2 regions of the Acidovorax sp. FG48 genome follow, and region 1 is predicted to be linked to the other one. Evidence: predicted binding sites of a transcription regulator. Region 1 holds the regulator's gene; the other holds the start of a gene.
What was found. Region 1 encodes LexA, which represses DNA repair genes until DNA is damaged. Its sites were predicted from a motif close to ACTGTATNNNNATACAGT; they were not measured.

Region 1 (4,268 bases):
ACATCAATGTGGCTGCCAATCTTGCCGGTTTGTGCAATGAGCTTGAGCCGAGGGAGCTTCTCGACCAATTGGCGCGTGATCTGGGTCCGTTCACGGATCAGCACGATGATGTCTGCATCTTTGAGCCGCACCGAAAGCTGCCCCAGCCCCTTGACCGTGTTGGTGTAGACCTTGGCGGTGTATGCGTCGAGCCGCGATGCGCAATGCAGCTTGCGCACTGCATCCTGGTAATCGTCGAGGATCACAATGTTCATCCCGACATTGTGCCTTGGTGGGCGCGGAGAAGAACCACCCAAGCCCTGTGGGCATGCCAAAGCCCCCAGTTTTTGGTGACGGAGTGCTGCGGAGATACCAGAACAGAAATGGCCTTATCACTCCGCACGACCGCACGACCGCACGACCGCACGACCGCACGATTGGCGCAGGTGGGCCTCCGTGTTTGGTGTCGATCAAGATTTGGTAAGGCTCAGCACCAGCCTCGGGGCTGTGGGTGCAATCCTGGCACCACCTCATCGGCTGTAGCTCCGTAGTCTGAAGGGAAGGCCGCCACAGTGAGGAATATCAAAGAGCGCTTGCCACCTTAGCCCCCCAATGTCCAGCAAATCAGGCCCTGAGAGCCTCGGATGCCGCCAAGCGGTCCAGCTCTGCGCAGACATCTGCCATGCGGCCTGCAATCACCAGGCGTCCGGTACCTGCGGCGTCAGAAGCCCGGCGCAGCACTTTGGTTGTTCGTGGGCCGCAGGAAGCCGTACCCACCGCTGATAGGAAAGCTTGCCGTTTGCTGCCGGCCATGTGCGTTGGCAGAAAAGAGCGCTGCGTGTCGGGCAAACGGGCAGGGCTTTCTGGCGCTCGTGCAGGTGGTTTGGCCGTAAAAGGCCAGTTCCCGCGAGGAGCGCGTTGTCCTTGGTGCTGTTCAGCACGATGAAGTGTTGCAACGTCTGCAGCCCGTCTTTGGGAAATAAACGGCGATGCACTCCCAAATTCAGTGAGCTCTCTTGTCTCTGCTTGCGCCGGTAGGGTCGTCTTGTCTGCAGACGCTAGCTCCGCACTCGCAAACAGCTTTTTGAGGCTGCGAACAGGGCTCTGCAGGGCAGAAAGGGTGAACAAAGCAATTCCCATGTGAAAACTCCGAAAGTCGGGGGTTGAACATAGGCAGGATTGCAACGTGGCTGAGTACCAGAACACCCAAAAGCAGCGCGAGACCATCCCCTGCGGTGCAGGCAACTGCTCCGCCGATTCATCACACATTGCCTGGGAGTTGTTGGCACTCAACGGGATCCGCATCGCAGGGCTGGTGTACCGATCAGAATCTGTCCACCAAACGCCCGCCACCCACGGTGCGGCCCCTGAGCGCGTGCTACATCAGCATGGTGTTGCGGATAAGGCCCACTGCCAGGCCTTCTATCTCAAAGGGCTCACCTGGCTGCACCACGATCACGGGATAGTCGGGGTTCTCAGGCAACAACTCAATGGCGTTGGCGGTGCGGCGAAGGCGCTTGACAGTGACGTCGTCACCCAGGCGGGCGACGATGATCTGGCCGTTGCGGGCTTCGCGGGTGGACTGAACGGCCAGCAAATCGCCATCCATGATGCCCGCGTCACGCATGGACATGCCCCGCACCTTGAGCAGGTAATCGGGCTTGTGCTGGAAGAGGCTGTTTTCTACGCTGTAGGTCTGGTCTACATGTTCCTGCGCGAGAATGGGCGACCCCGCAGCCACCCGGCCTACCAAAGGCAAGACCAGTTGCGACAGGCCCGGGATGGGCAGGCTGAACTGGCTGCCGCGCGCGGCGTTGATGGAGCGCACCGTGTCGCCGCGCAGGCGGATACCCCGAGAGGTGCCGCTGACCAGCTCGATCACCCCTTTACGGGCAAGAGCCTGAAGGTGTTCTTCTGCCGCATTGGCTGACTTGAAACCCAGCTCGGCCGCGATTTCTGCGCGGGTGGGAGGCGCGCCGGTGCGTGCGATAGCGGTCTGGATGAGATCCAGAATCTGCTGCTGGCGGGCGGTGAGTTTGGGGTTGTCGAGCATGGTGGTTTCCGGTGCGGGCGGTTACAGTGATGAACAACTGTTTTTTAATCCAGTAACTGTATTTTTCACCAGTTTTTCGGAGTATGCAAGTGAGTGGGCAAAAAATTGTGGTTTTGGGCACCGGTGGCACGATTGCGGGCACCTCGGCCCAAGCGGGGGACAACATTGGCTACACCGCCGCGCAGGTGGGCGTGGAGCAAATGCTGACGGCTGTGCCAGGTCTGCAGGCTCTGGCAGGGGGCGCCTTGGTTGCAGAGCAAGTAGCGCAGATCGACAGCAAGGACATGGATGGCGAGGTGTGGCGCACGCTGGCATTGCGGTGCGCCCACCACCTGAATGACCCGGAGGTGAAGGGGTTGGTCATCACCCATGGTACGGACACCCTGGAAGAAACGGCGTGGTTCTTGCACGAAGTGCTGGACGCCGCCAAACCCGTGGTGCTGACCTGCGCGATGCGGCCTGCCACAGCCTTGACCCCCGATGGCCCCCAGAACCTGCTGGACGCGGTGGCAACGGTATTGGCGCCAGGTGCCACAGGTGTGCTGGCTGTTGCGGCGGGTGAAGTGCATGGCGCACGGCATGTGCAAAAAGTGCATCCCTACCGCGTCAATGCCTTCAGCTCGGGGGATGCTGGACCTCTGGGGTGGGTGGAAGAGTGTGTGGTCCGTTGGGCATGCAATAGCCCAGTAGTGCCGGTAAATAATGTCGATGGTGCTATGAATAATATAGTGAGCGCTGCGACTTGGCCGTGGGTGGAAATCGTCATGAACCATGCGGGGGCATCGGGCAGGGCGGTGGATGCGCTGGTGCGAGAGGGCGTGCAGGGCCTGGTGGTGGCCTGCACCGGCAATGGCACGATCCACCACGATCTGGAGGCTGCTTTGGTGCGCGCGCAGAACGCCGGAGTGCGGGTGGTGCGCTCCACCCGCTGCGCGGAGGGGCAGGTGCTGCCCAAGCCGGGTGATGTGCTTCCCGCCTCGCAAGGCCTGTCGCCGGTGAAGGCGCGGGTTGCCCTGATGCTGGATTTGCTGCGGATGCATTGATCTAAAAAGGGCCGGCAGCCGTGTTCACCGCACTCAAGACACACGCCTGGGCTTACCCCGCGCTGGAGGTCGTCCACATCATCGGTATTGCGTTGCTGCTGGGCAATCTGCTGCTGCTGGAGTTGCGGGTTTTCGGACGTGGTGCGGCATTGCCGGTGAAGGACCTCGCGCGGCTGAGTCTCACTGTGGCGCTGTGCGGCTTCGGATTGGCCGCAGCGTCGGGGCTGCTGATGTTTGCCGCCCAGTCTGCGGAGCTGCTCAGCAGCCGCGCTTTTACCTTGAAGATGCTGTTGTTAATGCTTGCGGGCTGCAACGCGGCGTGGTTTCATGCACGCGGTTCGCTTGCACGCCTGGACGGGTTGGCTCGCGTGCAGATGCTGGTGTCCACTGTGATCTGGCTGTTGGTGGTGGTCTGTGGCCGCTGGATTGCGTACCTTTGATATGGCCCCTTGAACCGGGTTTTATTCCTACGGGAGTCTTTATGGGCTTGCAACGTCGTCATGTGCTGATCGCCGCGAGTGCCTTGCCTTTGGGGGCACACGCGCATCACGGCTGGAGCAGTTTTGATGCGGACCGACCGCTGTATGTGGAGGGCACGGCGCGCAAAGTGCGGTGGCAAAACCCGCATGCAGAGCTGGAGCTGGAATTGCCCGCTGCGCTCCGGTTGCCTCCAGATCTTGCCCAGCGGCCTGTGCCTGCGCAGACCGCGCCGGTGGACGGACGCGCACTACTGGCCAAAACCGTGCTGCCCACCCGCAAGGACCGGGTCTGGGAGGTTGAGCTGGCTCCGTTGACTCGTATGCAGGCCTGGCAGGTGCCAGAGATCAAGCCGGATACGGCCGTGTCGGTGGTGGGCTTTGGCCTGCGGGACGAAAAGGGCGAGGCAGTGCTGCGCGCCGAATACCTGTTTGTGGACGGCAAGGCCTACGGCCTGCGATCCAGCCCCGCCTGAGCCCAGGCATGTGCCCGCAGCGGGCGGCTGTCGCGGCCACCGTGCGGCAGGGTGGCCCATGAAAAAAGCGACGCCCTGGTGCAGTGCGTCGCTTTCAGGAGCCTTGAGCGCCCAACGTGCGTCAGGCGGATCTTGGCCCTTGGTTCATTGCATCAGCTGGCCAGCGCCTGCAGCGCGCGTGCGGTGATCTCGTCCACGCTGCCCGTACCACTGATGGCGCGGTACTTGGGCGCTGCGGCGG
Region 2 (4,268 bases), on a different contig from region 1:
CCTGCCCGCGCAACAGCCCCGGCCTGAACTCGCCCAGGTCCAGGCCCTCACGCTCGCGGTTGAGCCCCAGGCGACGGCAGGTGTTGGCAAAGCGCTGGCGCAGCAAATCGGCCCACAGCCCGCTGCCCTTCATGCGCGTGGCGAAGTCGCTGTCATAGGTCTTGCCGGCAGCGCGCTGCGCTTCGGTGAGGTGGTGCAGGTCTTGCACCCGTGCCATGACGCGCGCTGCACGCTGCGGGTAATGCACCGTGAGCCATTCCCGAAACAGCGCATCCAGCTCCCAGGGTAGGCGCAGCACGGTGTAGAAGGCGGTGCGCGCACCGGCGTCGCGCGCGGCCTCCAGTACCTGCTCCATGTCTTCGGTGATGAAGGGAATCTGCGGCGCCACGCTCACGCCCACCGGCACTCCCGCCTCGGCCAGGGCACGTATGGTGCGCAGCCGCCGGTGGGGTGCGGCAGCACGGGGCTCCATGCGGCGGGCCAGTGTGGCGTCTAGCGTGGTGATGGTGACGTACACCGCCGCCAGGCGCTGTGCGGCCAGCGGGGCGAGCAGGTCCAGGTCGCGCTCCACTCCGCTGGATTTGGTGATCAGCGAAAACGGGTGGCGCGCCTCGCGCATCACTTCGATCACGCTGCGCGTGAGCTTCAGGTCGCGCTCTACAGGCTGGTAGCAGTCGGTGGCCGAGCCGATATTGAGCAGGCGCGGCACATAGCGTGGCTGCGCAAGCTCCTGGCGCAGCACCTGCGCAATGTTGTGCTTGGCCACGATCTGCGTCTCAAAGTCGAGCCCGGGCGAAAAATTGAGGTAGCTGTGCGTGGGCCGCGCGTAGCAGTAGATGCAGCCATGCTCGCAGCCCCGGTAGGGATTGACCGATAGCTCAAAGAAGATGTCGGGCGAGTCGTTGGCGCACAGGGCACTGCGCGCGGTCTCGAAATGCACGCGGGTGGCGGGGGACGGACGGATCTCGCCATCGCCCTCGTCGCACGCAGCAGGCCCGCCCGGCGCCCCTGTGTCCCATTCATCTTCGCCCTCCTGGCATCCATGGCCCGGGGCCAAGCCGTCCGCATTGCCAGTTGCCCTGACAGGGCTCCACCCGTCATCTGCGGGCTCGCGCTGGTCTTTGGCAAACCGGTGCGCCATGGCCGTCGCCGCCCCTCGACCGCGAATGGCTTGCAGCGGAACGCGGATTTCCTGCGGCTCTTCGGGCAGGTCATCTTCGGGAGTGGGTAGGAGGCCCATAGCGAGCAGGGGTGGATTTGGCGCCAAAAAAGCTGTTCATTTATACAGTATTTTAAACACCCATTTTTTTCCTCACGCCATCAAGCCCCAAATCAGTGCGAAACCTTGCACCAACTCTTGGCGCGCTTCTTGCTTCAACTTGGTGCAAATCTGTGGCGCATTACGAAAACGCACCAGAGTCGATCAATCACTATCGCGAGGACGTTATGGAAGCACTCAAACAGGGCACGGATGCCTTGTTCATCTTGCTCGGGGCGATCATGGTGTTGGCCATGCACGCCGGGTTTGCGTTTCTGGAGCTGGGCACGGTCCGCAAAAAGAACCAGGTGAATGCGCTGGTCAAGATCCTGGTGGACTTTTCGGTGTCTACGGTGGTCTATTTCGTCGTCGGCTACACCGTGGCCTACGGCACGCATTTTTTCGTCGGCGCAGAGTCGCTGGTGCAGCTCAGCGGGTATGCGCTGGTCAAGTTCTTCTTCCTGCTCACGTTCGCAGCCGCCATTCCGGCCATCGTGTCGGGCGGCATTGCAGAACGCGCCAAGTTCTGGCCGCAACTGATGGCAACGGCCGTCATCGTCGGTTTTGTGTACCCGTTTTTTGAGGGCATCGCCTGGAACCAGCATTTTGGTGTGCAGGGCTGGATCAAAGCCGTGACGGGGGAGGAGTTTCACGACTTTGCCGGCTCGGTGGTGGTGCACGCCATGGGCGGCTGGATTGCCCTGCCAGCAGTGATCCTGCTGGGCTCCCGCGCCAACCGCTACCGCAAGGATGGCGCAATCTCGGCCCACCCGCCATCGAACATTCCGTTCCTGGCGCTGGGCGCCTGGATCTTGGTGGTGGGCTGGTTCGGCTTCAATGTGATGAGCGCGCAGTCCGTGGACAAGCTCTCGGGCCTGGTCGCCGTGAACTCGCTGATGGCCATGGTGGGCGGCACGCTCGCCGCCCTGGTGCTGGGCAAGAACGACCCCGGCTTTGTGCACAACGGCCCCCTGGCCGGTCTGGTGGCCGTGTGTGCGGGTTCGGACCTCATGCACCCGCTGGGTGCGCTGGTGGTGGGCGCGGTGGCCGGGGCCATCTTTGTGCTGATGTTCACCTTGACACAGAACAAATGGAAGATCGACGACGTGCTCGGCGTATGGCCGCTGCACGGGCTGTGCGGCACCTGGGGCGGGCTGGCTGCGGGCCTCTTTGGCAGCAAGGCATTGGGCGGTCTGGGCGGGGTGAGCCTGTCGGCCCAGCTCATCGGCACGGGCCTGGGCGTGGTATGGGCCCTGATCGGCGGCGTGGTGGTGTACGGCATCCTCAAGCAGACGGTGGGCATCCGGCTGACGCAGGAAGAAGAGTTTGACGGCGCCGACCTGAGCATCCACAAGATCAGCGCCACACCCGACCGCGAAGTGAGCTGGTAGCCCAGCCCACTGGCGACGGCCTGGGTCCGGCGCGGGACCCGGCGTGGGGCCTGATACGGGTCCAAGCCTTCGCCTTGGCGCGCTGTCTGACAGCGGATGGACCGGCGCGCGGCTATACCTGAGCCCTGCGCCCTAGCGGCTCCACGGTCACAATCGCGCCATGCTGTCTTCGCCCCCCTTGTCCCTCACCCAGCCCCAGTCGGCCCGCCCCGGCTGGCTGGGCATGGTCGTGCTGCTGGTCACCCTGGCTCTGGCGGGATGCGCAGGCCTGCCCAAGGAGGTGGACCGCCCGGTGTCGGTTGCTCTGGCGGCTCCCGGCGACACTCCACTGGGCAAACTGGTCGCCGCACGCAGGGCCGCCGAGGGGGCACGGCATGCCTCAGGGTTTGCACTGCTCAGCGGCCCGCAGGCCGCCTACAGCAGCCGCCTGGCCCTGGTGGACGCCGCCCAGAAAACCCTGGACCTTCAGTACTACGCCATCCATGCAGACGCCAGCAGCGAGCGCCTGCTGCTCAGCGTGATGGCAGCGGCCCAGCGCGGTGTAAGGGTGCGCGTGCTGCTGGACGACTTTCACAGCACTGGGCGCGACGCGCAGGTGATGCGGCTGGCGTTTGTGCCCAACATCGAGATGCGCATGTTCAACCCCGTGACGGGGGCCCGGGGGTCGCCCATCGGCCGCATGCTGAGCCTGCTGGGCGACTTCTCGCGCGTGCAGCAGCGCATGCACAACAAGCTGTTCATTGCCGACAACGCCATGGCCGTCACCGGGGGGCGCAACCTGGGCGATGCCTACTTCGGCAACGCCGATTCGGGCAACTTTGTGGACCTGGACGTGCTGGCCGCAGGCCCCATCGTGCAGGACCTCTCGCGCAGCTTTGACAGCTACTGGAACAACGAACGCGCCTACCCGGTGCAGTCGCTTATCACCCAGAGCGAACTCGACCACTTGCGCGACAGCATCCGAGTGGCCGACGAAGGGCGGAGGCGCCGTGTCGCAGGCCAGGGTGGCACCACGGCCCCCGACCGCTCACCGCCCGACATGGGGCCCGGCACCACCGCTGCGCAGCGGGCGCGCATCTGGAACTACGAGCCCATGGACCTGGAGCGCACGCCCTTTGTCTGGGCGGCAGCGGCGGTGCTGGTAGACCAGCCCGCCAAGATCCCTGCGGACAGCGCAGCGGCAGGCAGCGTGCCCAACGGGGCCGCCCCGGCAGTGTCCCCAGCACCACCCAGTCCTACCGCGAGCACCACAGCAGGGGTACCCGGCAACCTGAGCAGCCCCAGCAGTCCCAAGGCCGCTGCCGCCGCGCTGGTGTCGGGCTCCCGCAAAGTAGCGGCGGCAGACAGTCCACCGAGCCCCCTGCCCCGCGCCGGCACGGAGACCAACGAGGCGCAGACCGATACAGTGGTGGATGGCCTTCTGCAGCTCATGGCCCAGGCGCGGCGCGACCTGCTCATCATCTCGCCCTACTTTGTGCCCGGGCCGGACATGGAGGCCGCCTTTGCCGCTGCGCGCGCACGCGGCGTGCGGGTGCGGGTGCTGACCAATTCGCTGGCCTCCAACGACGCGCCCATTGCACACGCCGGCTACGCCCGCCACCGGCCGCAGCTGCTGGCCA

Region 2: ACODSU_RS17440 (PA0069 family radical SAM protein) is a predicted target of LexA. The motif match lies at 1,272-1,289, and genes of this name have one in related genera.

The regions. Positions count from the first base shown of each region.
Region 1 is NZ_JBMDJH010000002.1:74,952-79,219, forward strand. Features, by position in the region: gene ACODSU_RS03300 (D-2-hydroxyacid dehydrogenase family protein) at 1-254, opposite strand, end outside; gene lexA (transcriptional repressor LexA) at 1,358-2,032, opposite strand; gene ACODSU_RS03310 (asparaginase) at 2,116-3,075, shown strand; gene ACODSU_RS03315 (hypothetical protein) at 3,096-3,515, shown strand; gene ACODSU_RS03320 (DUF6152 family protein) at 3,557-4,027, shown strand; gene adk (adenylate kinase) at 4,180-4,268, opposite strand, start outside.
Region 2 is NZ_JBMDJH010000013.1:26,982-31,249, reverse strand. Features, by position in the region: gene ACODSU_RS17440 (PA0069 family radical SAM protein) at 1-1,240, opposite strand, end outside; gene ACODSU_RS17435 (ammonium transporter) at 1,447-2,649, shown strand; gene ACODSU_RS17430 (phospholipase D family protein) at 2,810-4,268, shown strand, end outside.